3 regions of the Halobacillus sp. KGW1 genome follow, and region 1 is predicted to be linked to each of the others. Evidence: riboswitches for the same ligand, from Rfam matches in the RefSeq annotation. Region 1 holds a riboswitch; each other region holds the start of a gene.

Region 1 (5,828 bases):
GCGGAGAAGAAGAGAAAGACGCTCTCTTAGAATACCTCACCGCTCTCGATTCCAAAGAATACCACGTGCTCCATTACGGCTTCATCAATCAGAAACGTAAACCACCATTTATATTAGCTGTAGAAAAGCATTAATACAAAAAACAGCCTGGACGATTACAACTCACGTCCAGGCTTTAATTTGTGATACATTTTGGTATTCAGGTAAAAGAACGTCGCTTTCTTTCCACTCGTCTTCAAGAGTTCTTTAACAAAGCTCTTCGCATTGGCAATACGCCCGACTTTTCGATCGGCCAAATACATTCCAACAAGCCCTTCATGAACCATCTCATGGAAAGCGGCGTTTGGTAACCGTTGAATCTCTTCGTTCGTTCTCTCGACGAAATACTTGAACCTCGCCCGCATCTCCTCTTCGTGCTCATAATAGGAACAAAAATTCAAATCCCCTTCCTCTTCATCCTCCTCCTGATCAATATAGTAATCAAGGAGAATGTGAAGCCCCTGCATGAATGGGAAATAGCTTCTTGTCACCTGCTCTGCTAAAGAAGGGTCAATTCTTCCACCAAGAGTATAAGAGACAAGGCAGAAAATACCAAGGGTAGAGCCCGTACATGCCGAAAATTCATACCATTTCAGTTGCGGCCAGTCCTTCTGGTGATCTTCAAACCATTGCTGTAACCTTGGAATACGTTCCTCTTCCACCACATGTTTATGTACTTGAAGATCGCTGTAAAGGGAACCAAGATTCCGAGTATGCTCCAGGACTATGTCATAGCCTTCCGCATTCCGAAGTACGTCCTGACAAGTTTTCACAAGGAGATGGAGGTAACCGGCGTCGTCTGATTCCTCACGATATTTATAGTAGTCTTGTCTTTCATTCCCTGGCGTCAGCGCATCCGCCATCGCCTGATGGAGCATGCGGAAATCTTTCGGATCCATCGATGTACTTCTGTCACATAAGTTATCAAGATAATCACTAATGGTTTGATAGGCTACGATAAAACGAACCGCTTCGTCCCTTCTCTCCCCTGCAAGCACTGCATAAATCGACCCGCCTTCACAATGGAACGTTTTGCTTTCAATGCTGGCAAGTGCCTGTGTCCTTAATTCCGGATCTGGTATTTGACGCGCCCGATCAATCCAAACGTTCAATTCTCTATGAACGGAAGGAAAGATATTTTTGTACACGTGGTACATGAGATGCAGGGCGTTACTCGGTACATTTGCTTTCATATGTTTCCCTCCCTGTCTATTTCTTGAGTTGCTGTTGTAAAAACCAAAGTGTATAAAGGTACACATCTTCCCACTCCGGCTCATTGAATAGTTCATGGTATAATTCCGGCCATTCTTTGTATGTTTTTTCTTTAGCATCCACTATATGAAACCATTCTGCCGTTTTTTCCGCCACTACCAGTTCGTCACGTCCCGCCTGCAAGACAAGAAGAGGTACATCCGGAAACTGGTTGACGTCCCGGAAAGCCAGACGGGAAGCACGTTGAAACTCCCGGTACCAACGCACAGAGACTTTCTTAAGGACAAGTGGATCTTTACGAAACTGTTCGACTTTCACGGTATCCCTTGTAATCAATGAAGGGTCTTGGTTGGCATCCATACGTAAAGAGGGCGCTATGATATTCAATAGGTAGGACAACCATTCCACAGGCGCACTTACACTGCCTTTAATAGCCAATGCAGGAGACGAGAGGATGATACCATCCATTTTCTGTTGCAGCTGTTCCATTACCCGCACCGTTACAAGACCACCCATACTATGACCGAGCAGAAATATTTTTTTATCGGGATCCGCTTCCCCGATCCAGCCCTCTACTGTCTTTATGTACTCCTCAAAGGAATGGATATGACCTTTCCTTCCGGGTGAATTCCCCTGGCCAGGCAGATCGCCGTATATAACATCGAAACCATCTTTATGAAGCCGATCCGCCAACCGCTCATATCTTCCACCATGTTCAAATGCTCCGTGGACGATAATGATGGTGCCGTCTGATGCTGGAGATTGCTTTTTATTCACAGTCTATCCCCCGTTCCATCTGCTATACTATCCTTAACTAATATTATAAGGGGGTTTACTATGATTTGCGAATATAAAGGAAAGCGCCCGTCTATACACCCGACGGCTTACATCGCTGATGATGCCGTTATTACAGGAGATGTTTTTATCGATGAAGGAGCAAGCATCTGGTTTAAAACCGTCATCCGCGGGGATGTAGCTCCGGTACATATCGGCAGGAATACAAATGTACAGGATCTCAGTATGCTTCATCAAAGCCCGGGTCAACCACTCATCCTTGAAGATGGCGTGACGGTCGGTCATCAAGTGACCCTGCATTCCGCACACATTAAGAAAAACGCACTGATTGGTATGGGGTCCCTCATACTCGATGGAGCGATAATTGGAGAAGAAGCTTTCATCGGCGCTGGGAGCCTCGTCCCGCCGGGAAAAGTTATCCCTCCAAGGACGCTCGCTTTCGGCCGGCCCGCGAAAGTAGTTCGGGAACTGAACGAGCATGACTATCAAGAGTTGGAAAGGATAAGAACCACTTACATAGAGAAAGGAAACTATTATAAACAGCAGCAAGAAAAAGATTAAAAACAAAAAAGTACCCTTGCGGGTACTTTTTTTGTCCTTAATTAAAACGAGATTTTAATTGTTCTGCTTTGTCCGTACGCTCCCAAGGGAACTCAATATCCGTGCGGCCGAAATGACCATAAGCAGCCGTATCACGGTAGATAGGTCGACGCAGATCCAGCATCTTGATAATACCGGCAGGGCGCAGATCGAACAGATCACGCACAGCTTCTACCAGCTTCTCTTCCGATACTTTGCCAGTACCATTCGAGTTGATGGCAATGGAAACCGGCTGCGCTACACCTATTGCATACGCAAGCTGCACTTCCACAGCGTCTGCAAGTCCGGCAGCTACGATGTTCTTCGCAACATAGCGGGCTGCATAAGCAGCAGAGCGGTCCACTTTCGTCGCGTCTTTCCCGCTGAAAGCACCTCCGCCGTGACGGGCATATCCGCCATACGTATCCACAATGATTTTTCTTCCCGTCAAGCCGGCATCCCCTTGAGGACCGCCGATAACGAAACGACCTGTCGGATTGATGAAGTATTTCGTCTGCTCATCAATGAGCTCCGCCGGTACAACAGGACCGATCACATGGTCGCGCAGATCTTTCTTAATCTGCTCCAATGTAATTTCTTCCGCGTGCTGTGTAGAAATGACAATGGTATCTACGCGGACAGGTTTATCCAGCTCATCGTACTCGATGGTCACTTGTGTCTTCCCGTCCGGGCGCAGGTAATCCAGCGTGCCGTCTTTACGGACATCCGAAAGACGCTTGGACAGTTTATGTGCCAGTGAAATAGGAAGAGGCATTAGTTCTTTCGTTTCATTATTAGCAAAACCGAACATTAAGCCCTGATCTCCAGCTCCGATCGCTTCAATCTCATCGTCGCTCATCTTGCCCTCGCGGGATTCCAATGCTTCATCCACTCCGCCTGCAATATCAGGGGACTGCTCATCGATGGCAGTCAGAACGGCACACGTATCCGCATCGAAGCCGTATTTGGCTCGAGTATATCCAATATCTTTAATTGTTTGACGAACGATGGATGGGATGTCTACATAAGTATTTGTACTGATCTCTCCTGAGACGAGCACAAGTCCCGTGGTCACTGTTGTCTCACATGCAACCCGAGCATTCGGGTCATTTTTTAAAATTTCGTCTAAAATGGCATCAGAAATCTGGTCACATATTTTATCGGGGTGACCTTCTGTAACTGACTCTGATGTGAATAACCGGCGATTGGCAGGCATTCTGAAAAACTCCTCCTTCTGTAAGTACAAAGTATTAGACGGAACTCTTTACCAGTATGTGCAGAAACGAAAAACCGTTTCCTTCGTTCATGCTTCATCCACAACCATTAGAGCTTTATATAGGAATCTATACCGGATGACCTCCGGCTCGGATATTTCTCCATAAAAAGAAAAAACCCTTCCTAATGTCGAGGAAAGGGGCTGCTTCCTTTCGCTCTTATCGTCCAAGAAGGAATTCGTTCCTTCCTGCTTCAGGTTAGCACCATGCCATTCTCATGACGGTTGCTGGGTTTCAAAGGGCCTGTCCCTCCACCAACTCTGGATAAGAGAGTTTCCGTTCTTCGTTATCGTATCGAAAACCATGTAACATGTCAATCAGATTCCACCCGTCTCCCCGACCAGGTACGGTTTTTACGGATCCTTACAAAACCAAGGACCCGCCACCTTTTCTTTCCATTTATAAACGTTCACACCGGAAAAAACATAGGATAGAAATAAACCATCCGGATTTTAACAGGAAGCCAATATTTGTTCACAAAATATTGGAAACAATTTCACCAAATAGTATGGACTATAAAAATGAATGTGTTATACTAATTCCATCTTAAGGATGATTAAATTATTTGACAAAGGCGGGTCGACTTATATGAGTACCATTAACCAAATGTCTGAACTTAACCTATTACTAGCTCAAGAAAATGTCCATCACCAACTTTCCGTTCCGCACTTGGTGGAGAAGATCCTCTCTCGCAACGAAGGCACATTAACAGAAAAAGGTGCAATTCAAGCGACTACTGGTACTTACACCGGCAGATCACCAAAAGACAAATTCATCGTCAAAGACGACACGTCCGAACAAAAAGTGGATTGGGGTACGATCAATACGCCGATTGACGAGAGTACTTTCGTTCAGCTTTACCACAAAGTTCTTACGTATTTAAAGAAGCGGGAAGAACTCTTTGTTTTCAAAGGGTTTGCCGGCGCAGAAACACGGTATCGTCTTCCCATCCAGGTCGTGACAGAGTTTGCGTGGCACAATCTTTTCGCTAAACAGATGTTCATTCGTCCAAATACGGAAGAGGTGGCAGATCATGAAGCGGAATTCACGGTTATATCCGCTCCGACCTTCAAGGCTGATCCTGAAGTGGACGGGACAAATTCAGAAGCGTTCATCATGATTTCCTTTAAACACCGTATCGTCTTAATTGGCGGAACCGAGTATGCCGGGGAAATCAAAAAATCGATTTTCTCCGTCATGAACTATATTCTTCCGGAGAAAAACATCCTGCCGATGCACTGTTCAGCGAACGTTGGTAAAGAAGGCGATGTCGCTCTTTTCTTCGGGTTATCCGGAACGGGCAAGACCACCCTTTCTGCAGATCCTTCCCGCCGTTTGATCGGGGATGACGAGCATGCGTGGTCGAACTACGGCGTCTTCAATATTGAAGGCGGTTGCTACGCCAAGTGTATCAACCTTTCTAAAGAAAAGGAACCACAAATTTACGATGCGATTCATTTTGGATCGGTTCTGGAGAATGTCATACTAAGCGCAGACTCACATGAACCGGATTATGACGACACAAGTTTGACAGAAAACACTCGTGCGGCTTATCCGCTTGAACATATATCCAACACTGTACAGCCCAGTGTAGCTGGTCATCCAAATGCGATCATTTTCTTGACCGCTGATGCTACAGGCGTTCTCCCTCCGATCAGTAAGTTGACGAAGGAACAGGCAATGTACCACTTCCTGAGCGGATATACCAGCAAACTCGCAGGTACAGAAAGGGGAATTACAGAACCGCAGGCGACATTCTCCGCCTGCTTCGGCTCTCCATTCCTTCCCTTGACTCCATCCAAGTATGCAGAAATGCTTGGCGAGAAAATTGATCAATTCCAGACCGACGTCTATCTAGTGAATACAGGATGGTCCGGAGGGTCTTACGGGGAAGGACAGCGGATCAAGTTAAGCTACACAAGAGCTATG
Region 2 (5,828 bases), 1.0 Mb from region 1:
AAAAGATGCTTCTTCCTGGACAAGCCTATCGCTGATAGGCTTTTTTCTTTTGTTCATAAAAAGCGACGGCTGCAGCGGCTCCGAGTCCGGCATTCGCTTTGATGAGTTCGATGTTAGCGGCGAGGCTTCTGCCTTCGGTGGCGCGGTTGACGTGATCCAGCAGGAACGGTGTGACGTCCTTGCCTGTGATGCTCTGCTGCTTCGCTTCAACGAGCGCCGCTTCGATGACGCCCGTCATGTAGGACGCATCAAGGGCGTGACCGGAAGGGATCGGGTTGGCGATGACGGCTCCTCCTTGAAGACCGAGCTCCCACTTCGTATGAAGGATGCGCCCGATTTCCTCTGCGTCATCGACGCGGAAATGGACGGCAAAGTCGGATGTGCGCGTGAAGAAGGCAGGAAGGGAGTCGGTTTGATACCCCATCACCGGTACTCCTTTCGTTTCCAGATACTCGAGGGTCAGGCCGAGGTCGAGGATCGATTTCGCACCGGCACAGATGACTGCGACGTTCGTCCTGGCGAGCTCCTCCAGGTCTGCCGATATGTCCATCGTCGTTTCGGCCCCGCGGTGGACGCCGCCGATGCCGCCGGTCACGAACAGGCGGATGCCGGCGAGGTCGGCACAAATCATCGTTGCGGCTACCGTCGTCGCACCGGAGCGGCCGGTCGCAAGCAGATACGGGAGGTCTTTACGGGAAGCTTTGGTGATATCATCCCTTGAGGCGAGCGCTGTCAATTCTTCCGCTGTCAGCCCGATTTTGATCCGGCCGTCAAGGATGGCGATCGTCGCCGGGACGGCTCCGTTATCCCTGATGATCTGCTCGACTTCCTTCGCCGTTTCGATGTTTTCAGGATACGGCATACCGTGGGAGATGATGGTGGATTCGAGGGCGACGACAGGCTTTCCTTTATCCAAAGCTTCGTTCACTTCTTGTGATAGGGAGAGATAGGGATTGAGATTCATAGGAACTCCTCCTGTTTTTTTAATAGATGGGTCGTCAAATCGGTATGGACGGTTGCTGTCGTCTGGACGCAGAGGGCGGCGCTCTTCAGTCCGGCATGGACGGCTTCGGACAGTGGACTGCCGTCGAGCCAGGCGTGCAGCACTGCAGCGGAGAATGCATCTCCGGCGCCCGTGACGTCTACGGTCGTGTCGAGGGCAGGGGCGGGATAGTGGCGGATGCTGCCACCGCTTTCCCCGACCATGACACCCCGCTTGCCCCATGTCACCGTGACATAGCGGACACCGCAGGCGAGCCAGTGTTCAACGGCGCCTTTCCACTGGGCTTCGTTTTGAATGGGAATGTCGAAGTGTGCGGCGCTTTCTTCGACGTTCGTCATCAGCCACGTCAGGCCGCTGATATCCGAGGGCAGCCGCTTCATTTTCGGTATCGAGACGGTGATGAAGGCGACCGGCGTGTGGTCGGCGGCTGCTTCCTTAAGCAGGAAGGCGAGCGTCTCCTGCGGGCAGTTCAAATCGGCGATGACGCATTCGGCCTGCTTCCATTTCTTCTCGTGACGACGGATCTCCTCCGGAAGAACAGCGTCGTAAATAGCCATATCGGCGAAGGCCATCGTCATTTCTCCGTGCTCGTCGAGGACAGCGGTGTACGTGCCTGTGTTCCGGTCCGGCAGATGGAGGACGCCGTCCATTATGATATACTCGGCAGAGGCGCGGGCGATGATCTCCCAGTCGGCATCTCTGCCGGCAGCAGTGATGAGTGTCGGCCGGTTTCCGAGACGACCGAGGTTTTCCGCGATGTTCCTGGCGACGCCGCCGGCGCTTGCGGTCGATCGCACCGGATTCGATGTCTTATAGTCGAAGCGCTCCAGGCAGTGATACTTGCGGTCGACGTTGGCGGCACCGATGCAGAGGACAGGACGGGAATGATTCAGGACATAGGCGCGGCCGAGCAGAATATTTTTCTGTACAAGCTGGGAGATGACGTTGGCGACGGTGGACCGGGACAGGGCGAGGATTTGGGAGAGGTCGTGTTGGGAAATATACGGGTTATTTGCAATCTGTTCATACACCTGACGTTCGCGGTCGGTCAGTTTGTTTGGTAACATAGACAGCCCTCCGGACAAATGTTTGATTCATGGAACATATGTCTAAAGTAGCTGAATTGGAAAAAGCTAGCAATAAAATAGAGACAGGTCGTACGTCCGACTTATCGACAAAATTTTCCGACAACAGGTTGCCAATCGTTTGGGAATTGCTGTATAGTGGGGCTAACAACTTCATAGATAAACGTTCTTATCGAGAAAGGTGGAGGGACTGGCCCTTTGAAGCCTTAGCAGCAGACTCCTGACGGGTACTGTGCTAATTCCAGAAGCGTACGTGCTTGCAGATGAGAAGAGGTTAGATACGCAGGTAATCCGCTCTTCTTTTGGTGAGAAGTGTGGATTTTTTTAATTTCAACGGAAGAAGGATGATAGAGATGACGAATTCAACCATCAAACGAGCTCCATTCAAAGGCGATCATGTCGGGAGCTTCCTGAGACCTGAGCGTTTGAAGGAAGCGCGCCGGCAGAAAGCGGAGGGGACGATTTCCCAAGAAGAGCTGCGCCGGATCGAAGACGAAGAGATAACGAAGCTTGTCGCGAAACAGAAAGAGGCAGGACTTCCTGCCGTGACAGACGGGGATTTCCGTCGCAGCTGGTGGCACTTCGATTTCCTTGAAGGACTCGATGGAGTGGAAGGCTACGACAAGGAGAAGGGACTTCCGTTCGACGGGGTGGAGACGAAGGCGCGCGGTGTCAAAGTGACTGGAAAGGTCGGGTTCACGGATCATCCGGCCATCAGGGACTTCCGTTTCCTGAAAGAGATCGCCGGCGATTCCGTCGCAAAGCTGACGATTCCGAGCCCCAACATGCTCCTGTTCCGTGCCGACATCGACAGGGAGATCTACCCGACGGATGAAGCGCTGCTCGCGGATTTGGTGGATGCGTACCAAGGATTCATCCAGCGGATTTACGAAGAAGGGTGCCGCTACCTGCAGCTCGATGATACCGCCTGGGCGAGTTTTTTCTCGGAAAAAGGCAGAGAAGCGATTGCTGCGGAAGGCCGCGATCCGGAACGTGCCGCTACCCTGTGTGCCCGTTCGATCAACGAATCGATCGCAGAGCGTCCGGAAGACCTGTTGATCACGATGCACATCTGCCGCGGAAACTTCCGTTCGACCTTCATGACGACAGGGAGCTATGAAGCGCTGTCGGAGACGATCTTCGACGGTTTGGACGTCGACGGCCTGTTCCTGGAATTCGATGATGAACGCTCCGGCGGCTTCGAACCGCTCCGTCACGTCAACCGCCCGGATCTGTCGGTCGTCCTCGGCCTGATTACATCGAAGACCGGCGAACTGGAAGACCCGGACCGGATCAAAGCCCGGATCTTAGAGGCATCCGACTATGTGCCGATGTCCCAGCTCTGTCTCAGCCCGCAGTGCGGGTTCGCATCGACGGAAGAGGGGAATGTGATTTCAGAAGAAGAGCAGTGGGCGAAGATCCGCCACGTGCTTGAAATTGCAGGGGAAGTTTGGAGATAGATAGTATAGAAAAAGCGCCCGGCTTACGAGCCGGACGCTTTTTGTGTGGAGAGCGGGGTCCGGTAAATGGGGACGCCCCGTCCTCTGCTAAGGGGTATTATTCAGCAGCCATCGCTTTCTTCCGCACCGCGAAAAAGGAATGGATGGCCGCTGCGACCGGAATGATGAGCGCAATGCCGATGCCGGCACAAAAGATCGCGATCATCTCTTCACTGAACACTTTGGAATTGACGATTTCGCCCAGCGAATAGTCCAAATCCTTGAACCAGATAAGCAGGGCAAGGTAGCCGCCGAAGAAGGCGAAGAACAGCGTGTTCGTATCCGTCCCGAGGATGTCGCGGCCGACGTTCATGCCGGAGACGAACAAGTCCTTCCTTGAGATCTCCGGATGGTGGTGCTGCACCTCACTCATCGATGACGTGATGGAAATCGCCACTTCCGTGATGGCGCCGATTGTCCCGATGATGATGACGGAGGCGGCGATTTTCACGAAATCGAGCCCGATGTATAACGAGTAGGGCGCGAGGCTGTCGGAATCTTCTTCACTGAACCCTTGGATCATCGACATATCTGTAATCAAGTGGATGCCGACGAGCAAAATGGCGATCGTGACCATCGTAGCGAGAAACGCGGTGCCCGTCTTCAAATTCCAGTCGTTCACGTAAATCAGGTTGACGTAGCTGATGACCGCACAGGCGATGATGGTCACGATGATCGGATTGATGTGCGGATCGAGCATGAAAAACAGCGCGACGATGAGAATGACGAAGTTGAAGAATAACGATGCGAACGATCGTACTCCTTTTTTTCCTCCGACGAGGACCATCAATAGGAATAATATGGCGGTTAAGGCGACTAGTACATTCATGATCTCTTCCTCTTTGCGTTAATGATGAACAGTGTAGTGTAGACACTGATCGGGATCGTCAGGACAATGCCGATGCCGCCGACAAGCGCCCGGGCTATTTCAAGCGACAGATTCATGGACAGCGTGAAGCCGAGCGGCGATGTATTCTTCAAGTAGAGAAGAATCGACGGGATCGAGCCGGCGGCATAGACGAAGAACAAGATGCTCGTCAGGGTCCCCATGACGTCCTTTCCGATGTCCATACCGGATTTCCGCAATGCCTTTCCTGTGATGGCGGCATCCTTCTCATAGAGTCCGAACAGTGACGAAGCGATCGTGATCGATACGTCCATCACGGCACCAAGCGAGCCGATGAACAGCCCGGCCATGAATACTTCCCTGTACGGACGGGTCAAATACTGCATTTCCTCATAGCGGAGGCCGTTCCCCTGCAGGGCCTGGATGACGAAATAGGCGATCGCTAAAGAAACGGAAATGCCGATCAGCGTAGATAGAATGGCAGCATACGTCTTCTGATTGAATCCGTTTAAGAAAAGGAGTGACCCGATGCTGAACAAAATGACGAGCCCGCTGCAGATAAAGAGCAGGGTACCGTCGGAATTGGCGATATAAAGATCGAGCGCGAAGTACATCAAGGCTGCGTTGACGACGAGGCTGACGATCGAGAGTGCGCCGCGCTTTCTACCGACAATCAACAGTAGAAAAAGGAAGACCCAGGCGGCAGCGAGGACGTATTTGTCACGCTTTGCATCGATGATCGCACCGGTCAGTCCATCTTCCTGCAGCGAATCTTCATCGATGGAAACAAACACTTCATTCCCTTCCTCGTACTTTTGGTCGTATGCTTCCGAAGAAGAGTATTCGTTGCTCATGTCGATTTTTTTACCCTTATGGGGTCCGTTCAATATTTCCCCGGAAATGGTTTGTGTAGAAATGGTGTCTTTATTGTCGTGGATGTCTGTAACATTCTCCGTATCGACCGTCTTCGTATCGGTCACTTCTGCAATCGTGCGGCCGTAAAGTCCGGCGTTATGGTTGACGAATACCATCGAAGCGATGCAGGTGATGGCGAGCAGGGTGATGACGATCCATTGGCGGTGGGTGATACGGGTAAGTATCTTTCCTGCCTTCATGTTTGAATAAGCCTCCATGCCAACCGTCCGGCGGTGCGGACAGTGGAAAACTGGGCTCTTGAAAGAGTCCGCTGAATAACGCGCTTATCATAGCAGATAACTCCCTCACCGTCAAAACTCTCCGTAGGTTAACTATATTTGCTTTAGCCACTTAAGTTCTGACTTCGAAAAGAGGAAGTGATTTTCAGGTAGAGAGCGGGCTCCGGGGAATAGAGCGCTTTCCGTGGGGTGGCCGGTAAGCCTTCTCATCGCTCCGCGCTTCCGGGGTCTCACCTATGC
Region 3 (5,828 bases), on a different contig from region 1:
CAGGAATTACTTGATGACGGCGTTCCAGCAGCTCGCTCGCTTTTGGACCTGGGATGTTTGTTTGGATAGATACGTGCTTAGACATGTTTAACCACTCCTTTTAATTAATAGAAAACCGATGTTCGTTCAGACAAATCACTCAGTGTCGAGAGCAAATGGTTACGAATTGCTGCCTCCGCTGCTTCAGAATCCCTCTCCTGCAAATGTTCGAATATCACCCGATGTTCGGGAATCGATTTAACCTCATTCATTGGTGTCGAGTAAAATTCATCTCGGAGGATTAAATAACAGTCCGACCACTGATTCAACTTGTCGACTTCCTGTAGAAGGAATTCATTGCCGGATACCTCGGATAAGAACGTATGGATCAAACCATTGACCCGAAGGAATTCCTCGAAATTCTTGGACTTGTAGGTTTCCAGTTCATCGGAAAGTAGAATTTCAAGCTGTTCCAGATGAGCATCATCCAGCTTAGGAACCGCAAGTCTCGCTGCATAAGTTTCTAAAACAATTCTCAGTTCAAAAACGTCCCGAAGCTCTTTGTTGGACGGTTTGTAAACAATCGCCCCCTTATTGGGAACCAGTTCTATCAATTTCTCACTTTCCAATCGCTTGAAAGCAGCTCTTATCGGAGTTCTGCTCATATTTAACTCTTTACTTACCCAATCTTCCGTAATTCGCTGTCCCGGAACAAGCCGTTTCAGCATAATGGCACGTTTCACCTTTTCATATGCTCTCTCTTCACTACTACTCATTTTGCATCCCACCATTGTATTCGAAGATTGTATACAATTTACTTCTAACAACATGTTATCTTAAAATTCACAAAGTTTCCACATAATTTTCTGAATTTAGTGATTATTGCATAAAAATTCATCCGCTTGTCTAGTGCTTTTTACACATAAAAAAAGACCTTCCCAATCAGAAAGGCCTTTCTCTTTTTACCTATTCTGCCAGCGCCTTGCCAGCGATTGAATGTGATCAGGAGTCGTACGACAACAGCCTCCTATGATCGTTGCCCCGGCTTCCACCCACCGATCGGACTGCTCATCGAAACGCTGGCAGGAGCGTTCCCCGTACCAGTCATTCGTGTCGGGATCGTATGTTTCTCCCGAATTCGGGTATAAAATAATCGGCTTATCTGTAAGAGCCCGGATATGGCCGACTGCCTCTGTCGCATCAGGAATCGGAGCACAGTTCACTCCGACTGCTACCACCTGCTCCCTCCCTTCGATCACATCTATACAACGTCTCCATTCCGTTCCATCACTGATTTGGCTGCCATTCTTCAAGGAAAAGGAAAGCCACGCACTGGCGCCCGGATACTCGCCCAATAATTCCGTCAGTACTTTCGCCTCCTGGAGGGAAGGAATCGTTTCAAAGGCAAGCACGTCGGCACCCGCTTCGATGAGCGCTTCTATTCTGGGACGGTGAAATTCTTTCAGCCGCTCATCCGTGACACCATAGTTCCCGATATATTCTGAGCCGTCAGCAAGGTAGGCGCCATAAGGGCCAACCGAACCTGCAACGACAGGATAAGCTCTGTCATCCGCTTCCCTCCAGACATCCGAGCGTGCTTCCTGTGCCAGGCGAACGGTATCTTTAATTAATGTGCGCGCCTTATCTTCGTCGATCCCCCGCTGCTTAAACCCATCAATGGTTGCTTGATAACTAGCGGTGATGGCAATATCCGCACCATTACGGAAATAATCGGCATGAACCTTACGGATAGCATCCGGATTCTCAAGCAGCACACGGGCGGACCAAAGTGGATCATCAAGGTCGAAGCCGTATGTCTCCAATTCTGTCGCCAACGCCCCATCGAGAATAATCGTTTTCTTTGTTTCCAATAGTTGTTTAATAGGATTGCGCTTGTTGATTCTGTTCGACATGTTCTACTCTCCGTTTCTTCTTGGATTGTGACAGATAATACCCTGCATAACAAAGGATGATGAATGGAATTCCACAATACAGGGCGATCCGCTGTGTCGGATCAAAGGCGATTCCGATGCAGGCGGCAAGACAGAGCAGGAACGATGCGATCGGCACCAATGGATAAAGCGGCGCCCGGTATCCCAGGTCCTCCACCTTGTTCCCAGCTTTCACATAAGCCCGCCGGAAATTAAATTGAGCAAGACTGATGCTCATCCATACGATAACGACTGCAAGTCCTGAAATCGATACCAGCACGATATAGACGGTATCGGGCGCAATGATGCTGGACAACAGAGCCAGTCCCCCACCAAGCATGCTGAATAAGATGGCGTTCAGCGGAATGCCTTTCTTCGTCATTTTCGCGAATTTCGGAGAGATCGTCTTCCGATCCGCGAGAGACCACAGCATACGGGAGGAGGCATATAACCCTGAATTCGCTGCAGACAAAATAGCCGTGATGATGACAAAGTTCATGATATCTGCGGCAAATGGAACACCGACTCTTTCCAAAACGGCAACGAAAGGACTCTCAATGACTCCGGCTTCCGAACTCGGAAGCAGCGCGGAAAGCACAATAATTGTTCCTACAAAGAAAAGAATGAGCCGTACGAGCGTCGTCCGGATGGCTTTCGGGATTGTTTTCGCGGGATCGACCGTTTCTCCCGCCGCAATACCGATCAACTCTGTACCGGAGAATGCGAAGTTGACCGCCAGCATCGTCATTAAGATGGCGAAAGCCCCATTCGGAAACAAACCGGCTTCTGTGAAATTAGAAAAGAACGGAGCTGGTTCAGAATCTGCAAGCGGCACAATACCGAAAATTCCAGCCAGACCAAGTAGAATAAATAGAAAAATGGCGATGACTTTGACAGAAGAAAACCAAAACTCTGATTCTGCAAAAAACTTCACGGTGAATGCATTCAATCCGAAGATCAAAATCGCGAATAAAGCGCTCCATATCCATACACTTATATCCGGGAACCACCGCTGCATCATCAGTCCGGCAGCTGTGAATTCCGATCCCAGCGCCACTGTCCAGGTGAGCCAGTAAAGCCAGGCAACCGTAAACCCCGTTCCCGGACCGATATACTTCGCGGCATAACTGTGAAACGCACCAGTCTCAGGCATATGTACAGACAACTCACCAAGACAGAGCATCACTAAGTAAACGACCAACGCACCAATCAAATAGGCAAGCACCGTCCCAAATGGTCCTGCCTGCTGGATGGTGTATCCGGAACTGAGGAACAGCCCGGTTCCGATGACTCCACCGAGTGACAGCATCACAAGGTGGCGTGTTTTCATTTCTCTTTTGAAGTTCTGTTCCATTTTCTCTTCCCCTCCACTTTCTCTTCATCTAAAAATACATAAAAAAACGCACCCTGGAGCGGGTGCGTTTACCGACAAATAAAAGGAAGCTCCTATCTATCAGGGTTATTCAACACCCGCTGGAATTAGCACAGTGTCTGCATTCAGACCTGTTGCTGAGGCTTCAAAGGGCCAGTCCCTCCACCTCTCTGGATAAGAAATATGTATTTTTTAAATACTCTAACAACGCAAATAAAAAATGTCAACGCTGAATTTTATTCTTACGCTGCAACTTGAATGTTCCGAATATCCTCGAATTTTGTTGTTTCTAGATTCATAGGAACGTATAATGAGAGTGGTTAAAATGGATGAAATTGCCTTAACACTCACGTTCCGTTCCCTTTCTGAGGAGGTGATAGACAATGAAAACCTTCATAAAAATACTAAAAATATCAGGAATCGTCATCGGCTCCATATTCGCACTGCTCGTGCTCATTGGTATGTTCATGCCGGGAGAAATTGATGTCTATGGAGAAGGAGATTCAGAGAAACCCGACAACCTGACTGTATCAATGGATACCTACATCACAGATGAAGACTATGAGCCTACTGAAGTTGCTTTTCTCACTCATACGATAGCTGCGTTAAACGAGATCGACAATCAAAATTGGGGTGCTTTGGATGCCTATTTTTTGTATGAACGGGTTTATGAAACCGCTCTTCGTGACGTTTATATGAACAAAGAAGTCGATCCGGAGCACATCACAGATGTCCATTACACCGTACGGAACAAGCAATTTCAATCTTATTTGGATGAACAGCCGGTGAGCCCGCTCAGCACCGAAACCGATCACGGGGTGGAATGGGCGACCTTCCAATATGATGTGTGGGTAACCTTCTCCTTCGAATTGGAACGGGTCATCACGGATGATGAAGACCGGACATATACCGATCGCTTCGAGGTGCAGGGAGACTACCCTCCACATTGGCAGTCCAGTATGAAGGAAACACACTGGCGCTTGAATTCCTTAATGCTACGCCCTCTAGAAAATGAATAAAACAGGAGATGAAGAGTATGAAACTCAAATCCATCCCGGTTATTCTGCTCGGCCTGCTGTGTTTGACGGCATGCTCCAACGTAGTGGATGCAGTCGGGGATCAATACCCAATGGAGGATATCGTATACGATGATGTGGGCAACAAATCGGAAATCTTCCGCGCTTATGATCAGAAGCCGGAGAAAGTGGCAGCCGGCATCACCGACTCTGAAGAGGCCGTACATAAAGCCTCCAAAGACGGTCGTGATTTAATGCTCTACGACGATTACCTCGTGCAGGTCTATCAGGACACCCAGAAAGAAGAAGATACCATCATCGAAGTATCGGATAAAGAATTCGTCCGGAACAATTATGATAGTGATTTCTTTTCGGACTACGGCATAGAAGAGGAAGCAGAAGAGGTTTATGCTATGGACCTCGATAACCGCGGCGGCTTCTTTTATACAGGGTATATCGGCGGCAGCGGTGGAAGTTATGTGAAAAATGCCGGGAGCAGTCCATCCGTACGCCAGTCATCCAGCACATCCTCCGGTGTCCGCGGCGGCGGCCCCGGAGCAGGAAAATAACAAAAGAACAGGAGCGAAAAACCATGTTTGAATTCGATATTTCGGAAGTACTGAATGTTTATGACCTTCTATTGACCTTGCTGTATTGGATCGTCATGCTTGTCCTGGCAGGAATTTGTATGGCCATCTTTGAAAAATTCACCCCTTATAACGATAAAGAAGAGCTGCTGAAGGGCAACGTCGCTGTCGCTTCTCAGTTCGCCGGGAAGTTGATCGGTCTAGGTATCATTACAGAATCTTCTATTGCCCACAATTTAAGTATTTGGAGCGCCTCTATCTGGATCTTCATCGGCTTTCTGTTGATGATTGCCGGCTACTATTTGTTCGAGTGGATCACTCCGTTCAAAGCGGAAGAGGAAATAAAGAAAAACAACATCGCTGTCGGCCTTGTAGCGGCATCTGTCAGTATCTTCATCGGTTTTGCCGTAGCAGGAAGCATTACATAAGAAGAATAAAGGAGGACCAACCGTGAACGCACAAAAGTATCTTTATCTGTCATCAGGAATCGTTTCAATCTGCGGAATCGTCTTCCAAGTTCTTTATGGTGCTGCAGGCAGCTACTTATTCGGGGACAGCGTTCTTTATTACTGTATAACCATCGGGCTGTTCATGATGGCCATGGGAATCGGAGCAGCCCTGAGTGAAAAACTGAAGAACTGGCTCGTCACCCGCTTCGTTCAGGCAGAGTACTTGATCGCTCTCGTCGGGGGCTTTTCCGTCTTTGGATTGTTTTTTTTCACTGCTTACTTCGATGACGGCGTTGCCCAGATCTACTTGTACACCGTCATATCTTTGACCGGGTTTCTGACAGGTCTGGAGCTCCCGATCCTGATACGAAGGGTTCAGGAAATCCGTGAAGATATAAGTAAAAGCACAGCGAGGGTGCTGTTTTTTGATTATGCCGGCAGTCTGATCGGGTCCGTAGGATTCGCTCTCGTCCTGCGTCCTCTGCTCGGTCTGA

Evidence for each region. A riboswitch is a leader RNA that binds a small molecule or an ion and turns the genes downstream of it on or off. The one in region 1 is predicted to bind S-adenosylmethionine.
Region 2: another riboswitch for S-adenosylmethionine. It lies ahead of AXG56_RS14115 (5-methyltetrahydropteroyltriglutamate--homocysteine S-methyltransferase); the one in region 1 lies ahead of metK (methionine adenosyltransferase).
Region 3: another riboswitch for S-adenosylmethionine. It lies ahead of mmuP (S-methylmethionine permease); the one in region 1 lies ahead of metK (methionine adenosyltransferase).

Annotation. Positions count from the first base shown of each region.
Region 1 is NZ_LSOC01000003.1:4,571-10,398, forward strand. It holds gene AXG56_RS08980 (class I SAM-dependent methyltransferase) at 1-134, shown strand, start outside; gene AXG56_RS08985 (tetraprenyl-beta-curcumene synthase family protein) at 156-1,232, opposite strand; gene AXG56_RS08990 (alpha/beta hydrolase) at 1,249-2,028, opposite strand; gene AXG56_RS08995 (gamma carbonic anhydrase family protein) at 2,089-2,607, shown strand; gene metK (methionine adenosyltransferase) at 2,645-3,841, opposite strand; SAM riboswitch class I at 4,056-4,170, opposite strand; gene pckA (phosphoenolpyruvate carboxykinase (ATP)) at 4,488-5,828, shown strand, end outside.
Region 2 is NZ_LSOC01000003.1:1,034,097-1,039,924, reverse strand. It holds gene AXG56_RS14125 (pseudouridine-5'-phosphate glycosidase) at 26-964, opposite strand; gene AXG56_RS14120 (carbohydrate kinase) at 961-2,070, opposite strand; SAM riboswitch class I at 2,255-2,358, shown strand; gene AXG56_RS14115 (5-methyltetrahydropteroyltriglutamate--homocysteine S-methyltransferase) at 2,442-3,548, shown strand; gene AXG56_RS14110 (YibE/F family protein) at 3,646-4,416, opposite strand; gene AXG56_RS14105 (YibE/F family protein) at 4,413-5,549, opposite strand.
Region 3 is NZ_LSOC01000004.1:243,003-248,830, forward strand. It holds gene gabT (4-aminobutyrate--2-oxoglutarate transaminase) at 1-85, opposite strand, end outside; gene AXG56_RS16140 (GntR family transcriptional regulator) at 105-755, opposite strand; gene mmuM (homocysteine S-methyltransferase) at 942-1,892, opposite strand; gene mmuP (S-methylmethionine permease) at 1,858-3,264, opposite strand; SAM riboswitch class I at 3,354-3,463, opposite strand; gene AXG56_RS16155 (hypothetical protein) at 3,666-4,301, shown strand; gene AXG56_RS16160 (DUF4247 domain-containing protein) at 4,319-4,867, shown strand; gene AXG56_RS16165 (DUF350 domain-containing protein) at 4,891-5,313, shown strand; gene AXG56_RS16170 (polyamine aminopropyltransferase) at 5,336-5,828, shown strand, end outside.